4 regions of the Paenarthrobacter sp. YIM B13468 genome follow, and region 1 is predicted to be linked to each of the others. Evidence: riboswitches for the same ligand, from Rfam matches in the RefSeq annotation. Region 1 holds a riboswitch; each other region holds the start of a gene.
The links. Region 1 has a riboswitch for thiamine pyrophosphate ahead of thiC (phosphomethylpyrimidine synthase ThiC). Riboswitches for the same ligand answer to the same signal wherever they lie in the genome.
Positions count from the first base shown of each region.

Region 1 (4,207 bases):
TGGTGGCCGCCAGGGAAGGCTGGTCCTGGAACAGGATGGCCGTATGGAAAAGCCCCGCTTCCCCACGGCCTGGAATCTGCAGGCCGGCAGCGGGAGCGAGGTGGACTACAGGCTTGCCCAAGCGCCCGAGGTACAGCCCGCCATCCTGCTCGGCCACGATCTCCAAGCCCAAGGCACGCTGATAGTAGTCACTCATTACCCTCATATCGCCGACCTTGAGCATGACGGTGCCCATGGTGAGTTCGGCAGGAAGGAGATCCTGGTTGGATATCGTCGTCATGTGAAGCTCCCGGTTCATAGATGGCCGCCCTTCGGCACGTTCTACTTATCTAAATTACTTGAAGCTTCAATTTATTCCTAGTAGACCAGTTTTCCGCGCAGGACTACATGCTTCAGGCTTGCCACAGTTGCGAGGTTCTTCCTGGGATCATCCCGGCACAGCACGACGTCGGCACTTGCCCCTTCGCTGATGCCCTCGGCTCCGAGCCACTTCCGTGCGCCCCATGTGGCGGCGCCCAGAACGGCAGTGGGCGGCAGGCCGGCGTCGTGCAGTTCCTTCATTTCGTCAGCGATCCTGCCGTGCTTGATCACGCTCCCTGCGTCAGTTCCCGCATAGATGGAAACACCGGCTTGGTAGGCCTCCAGCACCCGTTCTCGGCGCCGCTCCCAAAGCCGGGTCATGTGCTCGGCATAGACCGGAAACTTAGGTGCGGCCTGGGCGGCGATATCCGGAAAAGTCGCGATGTTTACCAACGTAGGAACAATCGGGACAGACTGCTCCACCAGGCGGGGAATATGCCGGGGCAAAAGGCCGGTTGCATGCTCAATGCAGTCAATCCCGGCGTCGAGCATGTCATCAATGGTGTCTTCAGCGAAGCAGTGGGCCGTCACCCTGGCCCCTTCGTCGTGGGCGGCGGCGATGGCATCCCTTACGACGTTCGCGGGAAACGAGGCGGAGAGGTCACCGGCACCGCGATCGATCCAGTCGCCCACTAGTTTCACCCAACCGTCCCCGTCCCGGGCTTCCTTACGGACTGTCTCCACCAGCTCGCCCGGCTCCACTTCGTGGCCCAAGCCACGCAGGTAACGCCGGCTCCGGGCGATGTGGCGTCCGGCACGAAGCAGCCGTGGGAGGTCCTCCCGCCGCTGAACCCAACGTGTATCGCTTGGCGAGCCGGCGTCACGGATCAACAATGTGCCGGCTTTTAGGTCCGCCTGTGCCTGGGCAAGAGTTGTTTGCTCATCAACCGCCCCGCCGACGCCAAGTCCAATATGGCAATGGGCGTCTACAAAACCAGGAAGGACCCACCCCTCCAGTGTGGAATCGGGCGCGGCAACGGGACGGTCGAACGTCAGTTTGCCATCAACGGACCACAGTCCGTGTCGTTGCTCGTCTCCTGCGACAAGCACAGGACCGGTGAATTCGATGATGTTGGCCATGGCAAAAGCCTAATCTGCCAGGCATGGGCCAATCCTCACGACCGGGTGTGACTGGGACGCCGATCGGAGCTGTGGTAGCTTCGTCTACGACCACACGGGGGCCCCTGCAGGGGCTGAGATCGGACTGAAGCAGTCTGCGACCGTTGAACCTGTCCGGGTAATGCCGGCGAAGGAAGTGAGTAATCCTTTGAGCACCACCAAAACACAGCACAGCTCTGCCGAAAACCAGACCAACACCAGCGAAAAAGCGGCGGAAACCGTCACGCAGTCGCTGAAGTCCCATTCGTTGGCCTGGTTGGAAGACCCGGCAAATGGTATCCGGGTCCCCGTTACGGAGATTGCGTTGGAGCCCTCCCCCAACGGTGAGGCCAACGAACCACTGCAGGTATACCGAACTGCCGGACCGGGCAGCGACCCCGTGGTGGGCCTGGAACCGTTCCGCACCGGATGGATCGAAGCCCGGGGAGATACCGAGGCATATTCCGGGCGGGAGAGGAACCTGCTCGACGACGGCAAATCAGCGGTACGCCGCGGTGCAGCATCCCAGGAGTGGAAGGGGGCGCAACCGGTGCCCCGCCGCGCCGTCGAAGGTAAGACGGTCACCCAGATGCACTATGCAAAGCAAGGCATCATCACGCCGGAAATGCAGTTTGTCGCACTGCGTGAGAATTGTGACGTCGAACTGGTACGCAGCGAAGTGGCTGCCGGGCGCGCCATCATTCCCAACAACATCAACCACCCGGAATCCGAGCCCATGATCATTGGCAAGGCCTTCTTGGTCAAAATCAACGCCAACATCGGAAACTCGGCCGTCACCAGTTCCATCGCCGAGGAAGTTGACAAGCTGCAATGGGCAACCCAGTGGGGTGCCGACACCGTCATGGACTTGTCCACTGGCGACGACATCCACACAACCCGCGAGTGGATCATCCGCAACTCCCCCGTTCCGATCGGCACTGTACCCATCTACCAGGCCCTGGAGAAGGTCAACGGCGAAGCCAACAAGCTCACGTGGGAAATTTTCCGGGATACCGTCATCGAGCAATGCGAACAGGGCGTTGACTACATGACAATCCACGCCGGAGTGCTCCTGCGGTACGTGCCCTTGACGGCAAACCGTGTGACAGGAATCGTCTCCCGCGGCGGCTCGATCATGGCGGGGTGGTGCCTGGCGCACCACGAGGAGAACTTCCTCTACACGCATTTTGATGAGCTCTGCGAAATCTTTGCCAAGTACGACGTCGCCTTCTCGTTGGGCGACGGCCTGCGTCCCGGCGCCACAGCCGATGCCAACGACGCCGCGCAGTTCGCTGAGCTCGATACGCTTGCCGAGCTGACCCAGCGCGCTTGGGAATTTGATGTGCAGGTGATGGTTGAAGGACCCGGGCATATTCCCTTCCACTTGGTCCGCGAGAACGTGGAACGCCAACAGGAACTCTGTAAAGGTGCCCCCTTCTACACCTTGGGACCGCTGGTCACGGACGTTGCTCCTGGCTACGACCACATCACATCGGCAATCGGTGCAACGGAAATTGCGCGCTATGGCACGGCCATGCTCTGCTACGTGACGCCCAAAGAACACCTTGGACTGCCAAACAAGGACGATGTGAAGACCGGTGTGATCACGTACAAGATCGCAGCGCACGCAGCGGACCTCGCCAAGGGACACCCGGGCGCAAACGAACGCGACGACGCTTTGTCCAAGGCCAGGTTCGAGTTCCGTTGGCGCGACCAGTTCGCACTGTCCCTGGACCCGGTTACCGCAGAAGCCTTCCACGACGAAACACTTCCCGCCGAACCTGCCAAGACCGCGCACTTCTGCTCGATGTGCGGACCAAAATTCTGCTCGATGCGCATCAGCCAGGACATCAGGGACGAGTTCGGTTCGGCCGACGCGCAGGCCGCCATTGCCGGTATATACGACGGCATGCGGGAAAAGAGCGAAGAATTCCTGGCGTCGGGTGGCAAGGTGTACCTGCCTGAGCTGCAGCTTCCCACTACCCGGACGGCGGAGACTTCAGGAAACCTTAACTGACCTCGTCCGGACAACATCGGCAACAAAAGAGCGAATAATCCGGTCTCCATCCACTGAATCCTGGGGCCGGTGCCCTCCAGCTGCTACGCGGCGGAGGGCACCGGTGTCCTCCAGGTACCCTGCGATTTCTTCGTACAGTGGTTCCCACCCGCCCGTAAGGACAAGGGTAGGTACGCCAGGAACGATGTGCAGGGATGCCTCCCAAGGAGGTGCCTGCAGCCGGAGGCGGCGTGCGGAACGGCGCGCTTCGGGCGTGTCCAGCCCGCTGGCTTCGGCCGAAAAAGCACGCCTGAAGTATTCGCGTTCGTAGTCGGCGTCCTTAAGCTGGTTCCGCACGTCAAACAGCGGTTCCATGAGCGAACGATGGAATGTCGTGGCAGGCAGCTCGGCTGTCAGGGATAAACAAGCCGGTTCAACCAGTGTCAGTGAATGCACCAGGTCCGGGCGTTCAACTGCTGCGAGCATGGCGGAGATTGCACCTTGCTCATGCGCCACCACATGGCCGCCACCAGAATCCACCAGCGAAGCAACCACGATGCCGACATCCGCAGCTACGTCGGATTCCATGGGTTCAGCCACGGGATCAAAGCCGTGCCGGCGGAGGAACAGTGCGTCATATGACAGGGCCATGCCGTGCTGCTTGGGCCATGCCGAGGCGCCAAAACTCCCCAGTCCGTGGACGAAGACTACGCGCTGCTTGTGCATGGATTCACCCTAGTCCAGAGCCCTGAC
Region 1 covers NZ_JBHZPI010000001.1:399,304-403,510, reverse strand. Annotated here, with positions in the region: gene ACFX4T_RS01805 (VOC family protein) at 1-280, opposite strand, end outside; gene ACFX4T_RS01800 (amidohydrolase family protein) at 358-1,440, opposite strand; TPP riboswitch at 1,525-1,632, shown strand; gene thiC (phosphomethylpyrimidine synthase ThiC) at 1,628-3,475, shown strand; gene ACFX4T_RS01790 (alpha/beta fold hydrolase) at 3,458-4,180, opposite strand.

Region 2 (4,207 bases), on a different contig from region 1:
ACTGAATTCTTCGTCATGCGTCACGGACACAACGGCCGTTCCGGCGTCGAGCAGTTCGGACAGGAACGATGCCAACTCTGCCCAGGTGTTGGCGTCCTGGCCGAACGTGGGCTCGTCCAGCACCAGCACCTTAGGATGGGCCGCGAGGACCGTGGCCACTGACAACCGGCGCTTCTCCCCACCGGACAAGGTGTAAGGGTTCGCGTCCACCAAATGCGTGAGCCGCAAACGCTCCACCAATTCATCCACGCGTTCTTCACCGTGCCCCAGATGCTTGGGTCCGAACATCAGCTCGTCCAGGACCTTGCCCGTTACGAACTGGTGCTCCGGTTCCTGGAACACGGTGCCAATGCGCGAAATCAGCTGATCCGCCTTCCACTTGAACGGGTCGATTCCAGCGCCCTCGGAAAGCTCGACGGCGGCACTCACCTTGCCGTCCACTGGCGCCAGAAGTCCGGCCAATGTGAGTGCAAAGGTGGACTTCCCTGCACCGTTCGGACCTGTGATGGTAAGTGCCTGGCCAGCCCGTACTTGTGCACTGATACCCGATTGCACGGGAACGGGTGGGATGGTTTTGAACCGGCGACGGCGAGGCTTCTCACGGGAAACAGCCAGGTCCTGCGCCACGAGGAGGAACTGGGCGGTGGATTCATGGCCGCCCGTTTCCTGAGTTGCGGTCCTGCGGGCGCGAGTAGCCGGAACGTACCCCGGCACCCACACTCCCGCTGCCATCAACATGGTCCGTGCCTCTGTGAGCACCTGATCTGGGGGGCCGTCCAGGAGCACGCCGCCCCCAGCCGAAGGGGGCTGGAGGACCACGATCCTGTCCACCAGGTCCTTCCACACGGACACACGGTGTTCCACGACAACCAAAGTGGCACCGGTCTTGTCCAGGCATCGCTCCACGGCGTCCCGGACCTCAAGCACACCCACTGGATCCAGGTTGGCCGTAGGTTCGTCGAGCAGGATCAGCCCGGGCCGCATCGCCAGGATGCCGGCCAACGCAAGGCGCTGCTTCTGCCCGCCGGAGAGTGCCGCCGTCGGGTGATCCAGCGCCAGACCGCCGCCTGCAGCGGTGCGCAACCCAACGTCGTCGAGCGCTTCATGGACGCGGGCCCAAATTTCATCCCGGGGAACGGCAAGGTTTTCGGCGCCAAACGCGACGTCGTCACCCACACGGGAGAGCACTACCTGGGTTTCCGGATCCTGCTGCATCAGACCTGCGCGGCCGCGCTGTTCGCGGGGAGCGACGCCGTCGATCAACAGCGAGCCGGTCTCGTCGGAATCCTCTTCCTCATCACCCAGCACACCGGCGAGGGCATGGAGAAGTGTCGATTTCCCTGCGCCCGATGGACCCAGCAACAGCACACGCTCGCCGGGCTCGATCCGGAGGTCGAGGTCCTGGATGGCAGGTGTGGACCGCCCGGCATGCCGCCATCCCCACCCTTGGGCGTGGATGGCGGCAGGCCGCACGTGGTTGCTGCTTTGCGTGGCAGGCATTAGTTGAAGACGGGCTCCGAAGCAGCCTTGCGCGACGCGAAGGAGCTCAGGACGCCGGTCTTGGCCAGCCCGCGGGTGGCAACCCAGGACAGCGCGCCGGCGATGATCGCACCGGAGAGCGTGGTGAAGGCGATGTAGGCCAGCTTGTCGATTGCTTCGTAGGCGATGTTCCAGCCCCAAGGCAGGAAGGAATCGTTGAGACCGCAGAAGAGGCCCGAGCCCGCACCCGCGAGGAGTGCAGCGGACAGGTCGAACTTCCTGTACCGGAACGCAGCGAAGACGAGTTCCGCACCCAGTCCCTGGAGGATGCCGGAGATGAGGACGGTGGTGCCGTACTGGGAACCCATGATGAGTTCGCCGGTTGCGGCGACGGCTTCGCAGAACAGGGCAGCGCCCGGCTTGCGGATGATGAGCATGCCCAGGACGGCCGGGATCATCCAGCCACCGGCGATCAAACCGGTGAGCGGAGGATACGTGGCGTTCATGGGGATGGATACGATTGCGGCGCCCTGGGACCAGGCCCAGAAGATCACGCCGCCGGCGATGGCAATCAAAGCTGCCACCACGATGTCTACAACACGCCAGTTATAACTGGTTTTCTTCACGCTTGCCGTGGTCATTTTTCTGCCTCCTGAGGTACAGGAGGGGAAAGTGCTCCCCGGAAACCCCCGGCCAGCCTTGGCCGCCCGGATCCGGACACTCTGAGAAGCTCGACTCCCTTGCGCCGGTACTAACCGGATCAGGTTCGAGGGTCTGCGGCTGTCCGCACTCTCAGCGCCCTCGCGTCTCCTGCATCTCTGCAAGGTCCGACGGCGGCGCTCCCCTGTCGTTATTAATCTGCCCTTATGGGCGTGGTTCAGTTTACACCTGTAGGTGTTCGTGCGCGCTGGGGTTGGTCACAAAGCGGTTGGCTGGCCTTTCCTTGCGTTGCGGGGCCCGCTCTGCGCCCCAATCTCACGACTTGGCACGCACACCAGGCCCCGCAACCAGACCTGAGACAATGATCCAGCAGAATCGACGCGGCAAAGGGGCATTTCATGACGAACCATCCCATTACGGACAACCCGGTTCCCGAGCCGCGGCTGGCTGCGAGCGTTATCCTGCTCCGCGACACTCCGGGCGGCCTCGAAGCCTTCGTCCAGCACAGGGTTGGCACCATGGACTTCGCCGCCGGCATGGTGGTCTTTCCGGGAGGCCGGGTTGATGCCGCCGACCAGGATGGATGGGAATATCCGGCTGAGCTGCTGGAACGGCATGCCGCAGACTGGAACCTCAGCTCGATCGCCGTCGATCCCGAACAAGCCCCGGCAAAGTCAGGCATGGTTCTCACCGCAGCCCTGCGCGAGGTTTGGGAGGAGGCCGGGCTTCGCCTTAATGCCTCAGACCTTCGTCCCTGGGCCAACTGGGTCACGCCGACGGACATGCCCAAGCGCTTCGACACGTACTTCTATGTAGCCAAGCCTGCTCCGGAAGCAGCACCCCAGCACCAAACCACGGAAGCGTGGCAATCACTCTGGATGCCGGTGGATGGGATCCTGGCGGCCGAGGCAGCCGGTCAATTGCAGCTGATGCCACCCACGTATTACCTGCTCAAGGAAATTGCCGGTCTCGGAACCGTAGATGCCGTCTGGGAAGCCGAACACGATGTTGTCCCTGTCCTTGCACCACGCGGTTCCATGGCAGCTTTCCTCAAAGAACGGGAAAACCGTCGCTAGTCCCACCCCACCGGGATGTGAGGCTAGGCTGGGGGCATGAACCTCTTTTTCAAGCTGCTGGGTGCAGGAGTAAGCCTTGCAGCCGGATTCGTCGGCACCAAGTTGGTCAACAAGGGCTGGGAAAAGGCCACGGGTAACAAGCCGCCCACAGGCCACGACGATATGGAAACGAGCCTCCGCTCTGCCTTGTCGTTCGCGCTGATTTCGGCCTTCGTCAGCACGCTCATCCAGGTTTTCGCGAGCCGTGGCACCCAGCGTGCCATCGCCCGCTTCGCCAAGACGCAAGATATCGTCTAGGCCGCGCATAGGCATTCCAACGCGGGGTCACTTAGGCTCCCTCACCGCCGTCGGGAGGGTGCGTAAGTGACCCCGCGTTGTTCTAAGCGTCCGGGGTGGAACCGTCGCCGGCCGCCCTTTGGACAACCGCTTCAAGCTCATCCTTGGTGAGCAGTTCGCGGTGCCCATGCTTGGTTCGGTAAGCAGAGCGGCCCACCATGTGTGCGGAGACCGGTGCAGTGAGTAGCTGGAAAATCCAGGCCACCACGAGAACCGGCCAGACCCACCATGTACGCATTTGCAGGCCCATGGCCGCGAGCATGAGGAAAAGACCCAGGACCTGCGGTTTGGTTGCCGCGTGCATGCGGCTCATGAGATCGGGGAACCGCAGGAGGCCAATTGCGGCCCCGAGCGACATGAGGGCACCCACCACAAGAAACACTGCCGTCACTACGTCGATCACGGCATCCACACCGGTGGCTTCAGGAGTCATTGCCCTGATCCCTCCGATCTGCTACAAATCGGGCAAAAGTTACGGAGCCTACGAAGCCGATCACCGCGAGCGCCACGAGCAACACCAGGTTGTTCAGGTGCCGGTTCATCGCCATATCGATCGCAAGCGCTGCGCCGAGAATGGCCAGCAGGACATCCGATGCCAACACGCGGTCCAACAAGGAGGGGCCTATGGCGATACGGATGATCGCTCCCACCGCCGC
Region 2 covers NZ_JBHZPI010000021.1:68,950-73,156, reverse strand. Annotated here, with positions in the region: gene ACFX4T_RS18825 (ABC transporter ATP-binding protein) at 1-1,500, opposite strand, end outside; gene ACFX4T_RS18820 (ECF transporter S component) at 1,500-2,120, opposite strand; TPP riboswitch at 2,199-2,335, opposite strand; gene ACFX4T_RS18815 (NUDIX domain-containing protein) at 2,538-3,215, shown strand; gene ACFX4T_RS18810 (DUF4235 domain-containing protein) at 3,252-3,512, shown strand; gene mnhG (monovalent cation/H(+) antiporter subunit G) at 3,595-3,984, opposite strand; gene ACFX4T_RS18800 (monovalent cation/H+ antiporter complex subunit F) at 3,974-4,207, opposite strand, start outside.
Region 2: linked by a shared signal. The riboswitch ahead of ACFX4T_RS18820 (ECF transporter S component) and the one ahead of thiC (phosphomethylpyrimidine synthase ThiC) in region 1 are both predicted to bind thiamine pyrophosphate.

Region 3 (4,207 bases), 370 kb from region 1:
GCCACCGCGGAGTCGTTCCAGTTCAACGCGCTTCAGGCCAACCTCCTTAAGGAGCTCAAGGACCGCTGGGGCTGTGCCGGCATCGATCAGTTCCTGAGCACCTTTGTAACTGAGCTTGGCGCGACTACGGACAGTGCCACGGGCCACGGACGTGGTGGATACCTCCGCGTTGTGGTCCAGTTCGAAGGCCCACACGAAAGCGCTGCAGTCTTGGCCAGCCAGCAGGCTTCCTGCGTTTTCGCTGATAACCTCCGGGTGCAGAGGGATCCTCCCGTCAGGAGCGTAAAACGTTTGTCCCCGTTGCCGGGTTTCGGCATCGAGCGCCCCGCCGGGAGCCACAAAGGATGGCACGTCCGCGATTGCGTAGAGGACTTTGTAACCGTCACCGGCACGTTCAATGAATACCGCTTGGTCCAGGTCGGTGGACGTGGCTGGATCGATGGTCACAAACGGAATGTCCCTGAGGTCACGGTCCGGCAGCGTGTGGTTTTCTACTGCTTTCCGGGCTTCCGCCACGGCTTCGGCCGGATACTCGCCCGGGAGCTCCAGTTCGGTCCGGAGGGCTGCAAATGCCTCCGCGAGCTGGTCCGACGAGTCGTCGACGTTGGGCGAAATCCGATGATGTGACACGAAAATCAGGTTAGCCCGAAATCGCTGGATAGTCTTGGACCATGAGCACTTCCTTGGACGATAATGCTCGTGTCCAGCGCCTCTCCTCGGAGCTGTTGGGAGCCATGGCATACGGCGAGCTCTCGGCGTTTGGCCGGCTGTCTTTCGACTCCCGGTACGCTCCCACGCTCCATGACAGGGCAGTGCTGGCGAAGATCGCTGTGGGTGCCTACGGAAACTTCGCCATGATCAGCAGCCGGCTCTCGGAGATGGGACTCGACGCCGAAGAGGCCATGCTTCCGTTCCAGCGTTCGTTTGACCACTTCCATGAGCGAACGAGGCCAGCGGACTGGTTTGAATCCGTCATGAAGGCGTATGTGATCGACACCGTGTCTTCGGACTTCTACCGCATGGTCGCCTCATTCCTTGATGCCGGGACGCAACTCTTTGTCCAGAAGGTTGCCTCCGCCGACCAAGCCACGGAAGTGCTCCGTATCCTCCTGCGGCGCGCACTGGCGGATGACCCGCGCCTGTCATCGCGACTGGCTTTGTGGGGTCGCCGTCTTGTCGGTGAGGCACTTACGCAAGCCCAACGAGTCGGCATGGAACATCCCGACCTGGGACCGCTCCTGAAGGCCGGAGGGGATGCCCGGGCAGCAGTCAGGGCACTCACGGCTGAGCTTGCCGAGCGGCACGGGCGCCGGATGTCGGGGCTTGGACTGACGGCTTAGGGTTCGACCCGCCCTAGCCGCCGCCCAAGTCCGAGCCGACTGTCTAGCCGGCGTCGAGGGCTCCCAGCAGCGCCTTGGCTGCCGCCGTCGGGTCCTCCGCTTCAGTGATGGCCCGTACGACGACGATCCGGCTCGCTCCCGCGGCAACCACCTCTTCAACGTTGCTGAGGTCGATGCCACCGATTGCGAACCAGGGGAGCAGCACGCCACCAACCGTTTCCTCGTCTGCGCGTTTTACGGCTTCCGCGGCATATGTGACCAGGTCCAGCCCAACTGCGTCACGACCAGGCTTTGTGGGCGTTGCCCACACCGGACCAACACAGAAATAATCCAACCCACTCCTGCCAGGGGACGCCGTTATGGCGGCGTCAACCTGCTCCGGCGTATGGGTGGAGAGGCCGATCACGGTGCGGTCGTGGAGGAGGTGACGTGCGGCGCGCAGGGGGATGTCCTTTTGCCCGATATGGAACACCGGAGCCCCGGAAATACTGGCAACATCGGCGCGGTCGTTGACGGCCCACAGCCGACCGTGCCGTTGGGCAACGTCGTGCAGAACCTCCAGGACCTCAAGCTCTTCGGCGGCCTCGAGCGTCTTGTCGCGAAGCTGGATGATGTCTACGCCGCCCTCAAACGCGGCGTCGACGAAGTCTTCAAAATCGCCCTGCCGTTTGCGGGCATCGGTGCACAAGTAGAGACGGGCAGTGGTGTGGACATCATGCTGGGTCATGGAAACCAGAGTAGTTCCTCTAAACTGGGCACGTACTGCGGGAGCCGTGACAGCGTCATATGACCGTCCGGCTGAGAGGGCTTCAGCGCCGACCGCTTGACCTGATCCGGCTAATACCGGCGTAGGGAAGGAAACATATGGCAGAATCCCGCCAAAACCCCTTGCATGCAGATGTGGCCGTGATTGGTGGCGGCATCATTGGCCTTGGCATCGCGCACGAAGCCCGCCGCCAGGGCCGCTCCGTGGTCCTCATTGATCCCACCCCTGCATCGGGTGCGACGTTCGCTGCCGCCGGGATGCTGGCTCCGGTGAGTGAGCTCCACTACCAGGAGGAAGACCTCCTGGAACTCATGCTGGAATCCTCGCAACTGTGGCCCGCTTTCATCCGGAGCGTCCAGGGCAGCGAATCAGCCACCGGATACCGCACGACGTCGACCATTGCCGTTGGTGCCGACGCCGCGGACCGTCGCGCGCTGGCAGACCTCCGCATCGTGCAGCAGGCCGCGGGGCTGCACGTGGAGCCCGTGTCATTGCGGGAAGCGCGTGAGCGTGAGCCTCTGCTGAGCCCACAGATCTCCTGTGCCTTCGACATACCAGCCGATCACCAGGTGGATCCTCGGCGCCTTGCACGATGCCTCCTGGAAGGATTGTCGGCCCACGGACCAAGTGATGCAACGTGGGTTTCCGGGGCTGAAGACGGTTTCGCCCTGCCGTTCCAAGCATCCCGGTTGCTCTGGGATGGGGACCGGGTCTCCGGGGTGGAACTGCATCCCGGCACCAAAACGGACTCCGGCGTCGTCGTTTTGGCTTCGGAGACTGTAGTGGCCTGCGGGCTGGATGCAGCAAGGATCGGCAATCTCCCCGAGGGCCTCAATCTGCCCCTGCGGCCCGTTTACGGCGACATTCTCAGGCTGCGCGTTCCCCAACACCTCCAGCCCCTGATCACATCCACCGTCCGGGGCATGGTCCGCGGGGTGCCGGTCTACATCGTGCCCCGGGATGATGGCACGGTGGTGATTGGAGCCACCCAGCGCGAGGACGGACTATCGGCATCCACCAATGCAGTGTCCGCCGGTGGCGTCTATCAACTGCTGCGGGATGCACAGGTGTTGGTGCCTGCAGTGGCGGAACTGGAACTGTTGGAAGCGACAGCCCGCGCACGGCCCGGGACTCCTGACAACGCACCATTACTGGGACGCGTTACTGGGCCCGAAGGCACTATCGACGGTCTCGTGATCGCAACCGGGTTCTTCCGCCACGGCGTCCTATTGACGCCTGTGGCCGCCAAAATCGTAGGCGGGCTGATCAGCGGCTCAGCCGACCCCCGATGGTCCATTTTCGGGCCCGATCGATTCACGGCAACGCGGGATCACCGCCTCCAACCAGCAATCAAGGACACACCATGAACATCAAACTCAACGGCTCCGACCACGCCGTGGCGGACGACGCATCAGTCAGCACGCTGGTCAGCGCCATCACAGGCCGCGTCCTGGACCACCGGGGACAGGCAGCCGACGGCGGCAAGCTGGGTGTCGCCGTCGCACGTAATTCCGAGGTAGTGCCGCGCAGCCAATGGGCAGCGACTGCGCTCGCCGATGGAGACGAACTCGAACTCGTGACCGCAGTCCAGGGAGGCTGAAAAATGACCGCAGCAAATACTGAGATCCGCACTGATGCTTTAGTGATCGACGGCGTCGAATTCGGCTCCCGCCTGATCATGGGTACCGGTGGTGCGCCGAGTCTGGATGGGCTGGGAGCAGCCCTCCTGGCGTCAGGAACGGAACTGACCACTGTGGCAATGCGGCGATACTCACCGGCCGAGACAGGTTCACTGTTTCAACTCCTGCTGGATCACAACATCCGGGTCCTGCCCAACACCGCTGGCTGTTTTACTGCCAAGGACGCAGTGATGACCGCAGAACTCGCCCGGGAGGCGCTGGAGACGGACTGGGTGAAGCTGGAAGTCATCGCCGATGAACATACGCTCCTTCCGGACGCGGTGGAACTCGTGGAGGCAACGGAACAGCTGGTGAACTGTGGCTTCAAGGTCTTCGCCTACACCAATGACGATCCTGTCCTTGCGTTGCGTCTGGACAACCTGGGTGCCACAGCAGTCATGCCCCTCGGCTCGCCTATTGGG
Region 3 covers NZ_JBHZPI010000001.1:26,099-30,305, forward strand. Annotated here, with positions in the region: gene ACFX4T_RS00140 (RNB domain-containing ribonuclease) at 1-630, opposite strand, end outside; gene ACFX4T_RS00145 (ferritin-like fold-containing protein) at 672-1,340, shown strand; gene thiE (thiamine phosphate synthase) at 1,384-2,067, opposite strand; TPP riboswitch at 2,095-2,212, shown strand; gene ACFX4T_RS00155 (FAD-dependent oxidoreductase) at 2,205-3,473, shown strand; gene thiS (sulfur carrier protein ThiS) at 3,470-3,706, shown strand; gene ACFX4T_RS00165 (thiazole synthase) at 3,710-4,207, shown strand, end outside.
Region 3: linked by a shared signal. The riboswitch ahead of ACFX4T_RS00155 (FAD-dependent oxidoreductase) and the one ahead of thiC (phosphomethylpyrimidine synthase ThiC) in region 1 are both predicted to bind thiamine pyrophosphate.

Region 4 (4,207 bases), on a different contig from region 1:
GCGGTGTTGTATGCCGGTGAAGTGAACTGGGATGCAGTAAACCTTGAGGGCCAACCGCGCCGGATCGAGAATGCGCTGAAGTCCGGCGATTCCGTCCTGGTGCAGGTTACCAAGGACCCCGTTGGCCATAAGGGCGCCCGCCTCACCAGCCAGATTTCCCTTCCGGGCCGCTACCTTGTGTACGTGCCGGGCGGTTCCATGACCGGTATCTCGCGCAAACTGCCCGACGTCGAACGCAACCGCCTCAAGCGCATCCTCAAGGACCGCTTGCCGGAGAACGCCGGCGTCATTGTGCGCACGGCCGCAGAGGGTGCTTCCGAGGAAGAACTGACGCACGACATCAACCGTTTGCGCGCGCAGTGGGAAGGCATTGAAGGGCAGGCGTCCTCCACCAAGGTGCTGGCCCCGGAATTGCTCTACGGCGAGCCTGACCTGACCATCAAGGTGGTCCGGGATGTCTTCAATGAAGACTTCTCCAAGCTGATCGTTTCCGGCGACGACGCGTGGGACACCATTGAGGCTTACGTCACCTACGTTGCTCCCGACTTGGTGGGCCGCCTTGAGAAGTGGACCAAGGACCAGGACATCTTTGCTGCCTGGCGGATCGACGAGCAGATCCACAAGGCACTGGAGCGCAAGGTTTTCCTGCCGTCTGGTGGTTCCCTTGTCATCGACCGCACCGAAGCCATGACCGTGGTGGACGTCAACACAGGTAAGTTCACCGGCAGCGGTGGAAACCTGGAAGAAACCGTCACCAAGAACAACCTTGAAGCGGCCGAGGAAGTAGTTCGCCAGCTGCGCCTGCGCGATATCGGTGGCATCATCGTCATCGACTTCATCGATATGGTCCTCGAATCGAACCGTGACCTGGTGCTCCGCCGATTGGTGGAATGCCTGGGCCGTGACCGCACCAAGCACCAAGTGGCCGAAGTGACGTCGCTGGGCCTGGTGCAGATGACGCGCAAGCGCATGGGCACAGGCCTGCTTGAGGTGTTTGGTGAGCAGTGCGAGCACTGTGCCGGGCGTGGTGTCGTCACCCATGACGAGCCCGTGGAACACCGACGCGCCAACGTTGTTGCTGCCGAGCACCACCGTCCGCACGCAGAACCCCAACAGCCTGCCGCGCGCACTGATCGTAAGCGTCGCCGTGGGAAAGGTGGGGGAGCGGCAATGGCCGAAGTGCCCCCTACGCTCCACAGCACGCCTGCCGCCCCCGCGGCTCCGGCGCCCACGGAGTCCGTGGACCCGGTCCGCCAGGCCAAGGCTGAGGCCACCAGGGCAGCTCTTGCCACCATCGCCGCTGCGGCGCATGCCGCGCACTTGCACGATGATGAGGTTCACCGTGCGGAGGAGCAAGCCCGCGCAGCAGGCCAGCAGGCTCACACGGATGAATCCGCCCCTGAAGCTACACCCGGCGATGCCGGGGTACCGGCTGCACGTGATGCCGCCAGTCATGACGCTGCGGTTCGGGAAGCACGCTCCACCCCAGTTCTGCGTTTCGGTGGCGAAGAAGTGGCTCTTCCGTTTGTGGAACACCACGAGGAACCACCTGCCGGTAAGCCGGCCATGAGCCTGGACCTGTTGGCAGAGGCATTTTCGCACCTCGGTGCTGCACCGGCTGCGGAGGAAGAAGCGACGGCTGCGGTTTCCGAACCTGCGACTGCTTCCGCGGTTTCCCCGGCCAGTTCTCCTGCTGTCACTGAGGATGAGCACGATCATTCATCGCGTTCCCGTGGCCGTCGCGGCCGAAGGAACCGCAGTGCCAGCAGGGCGCAGGGTGCCGCCAACGAAACCAGTGTGGAACATCACGACGTAACTGCTGCCGCCGCAGGTGGATCGGCCCATGAGGCCAAGGCGCCAGCAGCAGAAGAGCCTGCCAAAAAGAAGGTAGCTGACGAGCCCATCATCCTTGGGGTGGGAGTGCCTGCTTCCGAGTTGTAAGCACGGCACACACCACTAAGCAGTGACATGGTCGTAGGGCAATAAGAGTCCCGCAGCATCCGTTTACGGCGGATGCTGCGGGACTTTTTTGTTGCTGCCAGTCACATCCATTCCCGGAGGCCGTCCGGTTCCCGGGCCGGCGGGCTTACGGGCTACGCTAGGAAACTGACACGGGGTGCCGGGCACTGGGCCTGGCTGAGATCCAGACCCGTTGAACCTGTCCGGTTAGCACCGGCGAAGGGATGTCCACCATGGCTTCATCGTCGAATTCCGCCGTCTACCCCGTTGGTATCGGAGCAGTTCCGGCCCGGCCACATCCGCGTGTGCTCAGCATTGCAGGCTCGGATCCTTCTGGCGGCGCCGGAATCCAGGCAGACCTGAAGAGCATCGCAGCGCACGGTGGCTATGGCATGGCTGCCATTACGGCTTTGACGGCCCAGAACACCCTGGGCGTCAGCGCTGTTCATGTTCCGCCCGTGGAGTTCCTCCGTCAGCAACTGGACGCGATCAGTAGCGATATTGACATTGATGCGGTCAAGATCGGGATGTTGGGTGACGCGGCCGTCATCGACGAAGTCCGCAGTTGGCTCGAAGAGGTGCGTCCCGCCGTCGTGGTCCTTGACCCGGTGATGGTAGCCACCAGCGGCGACCGTCTTCTGCATGAGACCGCCGAAGCATCTCTGCGCAGCCTCTTGCCGTTGGCGGATCTCATCACCCCAAACCTTCCCGAACTGGCGATGTTGTTAGGTGAGCCAGAAGCCCCGGACTGGGCGACGGCGCTTGACCAAGGCAAGCGACTGGCTGCTGAGTGCGGAACGACCGTTTTGTTGAAGGGTGGCCACTTGGCAGGAAACGACTGTCCGGATGCGCTGGTCAACACGAGCGGTTTGCTGCGCCAGGACGTCATCGAGGTGCCGGGGACCCGAGTGGATACCAGGAACAGCCACGGAACAGGGTGCTCGCTTTCCTCGGCATTGGCCACGGTCCAAGCCCGCACGGACGATTGGGAGGCATCGCTCCGCGAGGTCAAGCCGTGGCTGCTGCAGGCCCTCGCGACGGCCGACGGCCTCAAGGTAGGCAAGGGTAGCGGGCCGGTCCACCACTTCCATCACCTGGAGCCAGCGCTGAATCCTGCCGGGAAATCCGGCGACTTTGCCGCGCGGCTGTGGGCCGAAGCTGTACCTGAATTGGAGGCAATATACGGCCTCGCTTTCATTCAGGGCCTGCAGTCGGGGCGCCTGCCGGAGCCCCAGTTCAATTACTACCTCGCCCAGGACGCCATCTACCTGAACGGCTATTCCCGGGTTTTGGCGCGTGCGGGTGCGCTTGCCCCCACGGAAGAAGAACAGCTCTTCTGGGCAAAATCATCGCAACTCTGCCTTGAGGTGGAGTCCGAACTCCACCGGGACTGGCTGAGCACGCGTCCGGCTTCAACAGAAACCGGACCCGTGACAAGGTCGTACGTGGACCACCTGCTGGCGACATCGGCTTCGGGCAGTTACGCCGTTTTGCTGGCGGCAATCCTGCCTTGCTACTGGCTGTACGCGGAGGTAGGGCAGCAACTTCACGCGGCGTATGTCCAAGCAGGCGCTCGCAGCGACCACCCTTGTGCCGCATGGCTGAAGACATACGCGGACGAGGAGTTTGCTGCCGCAACCCGGAAGGCGATCGACTTTACCGATGCTGCGGCAGCTGGCGCCTCTGCGCAGGAACGCAAGGCCATGGTTGAGGCCTTCGCCCAGTCCTGCCGCTACGAAACGGCCTTCTTCGATGCCCCCAGGCTCTTCGCCTAAGCAGGGTTTCCGAGGTTGCCGAGTGGAACAAATCCACAAAGCTCCAGCGCGTCGCGGGCCAAACCGCAGTATCACCGTGCAAATCCTGTAGGCTGTATGGGCACGGTGCCGGGAGAGTCCGTTACAACTGGTGGCGCAAGTCACTCGATAGCCTCCGGACCCGGCCTCATTTGCAGCTGAAGGTCAAACTAGCGTAATCTTGATCTTCGGTGCTTACGCCAACACTTGGGTTATGCCCCTTGGAATTGTTCATGGGATGACTCGCGGGCTTCGATCTGAAGTCCACGGCGTTGAGGCACAGCGCGAACCAAGCCTGATTCCGGTTCAAGGTTCCGCACGCAAATTTAGTAAGAAACGTCGAGAGAAGTGAGTACCCAAGTGGTGTACGCGATTGTCCGCGCAGGCGGCCGCCAAGAAAAAGTTTCCGTTGGAGACTACGTAACGCTGAACCGCGTCCCCGGTGGAGCCGGCAG
Region 4 covers NZ_JBHZPI010000006.1:20,002-24,208, forward strand. Annotated here, with positions in the region: gene ACFX4T_RS07580 (Rne/Rng family ribonuclease) at 1-1,941, shown strand, start outside; TPP riboswitch at 2,103-2,201, shown strand; gene ACFX4T_RS07585 (bifunctional hydroxymethylpyrimidine kinase/phosphomethylpyrimidine kinase) at 2,193-3,734, shown strand; gene rplU (50S ribosomal protein L21) at 4,113-4,207, shown strand, end outside.
Region 4: linked by a shared signal. The riboswitch ahead of ACFX4T_RS07585 (bifunctional hydroxymethylpyrimidine kinase/phosphomethylpyrimidine kinase) and the one ahead of thiC (phosphomethylpyrimidine synthase ThiC) in region 1 are both predicted to bind thiamine pyrophosphate.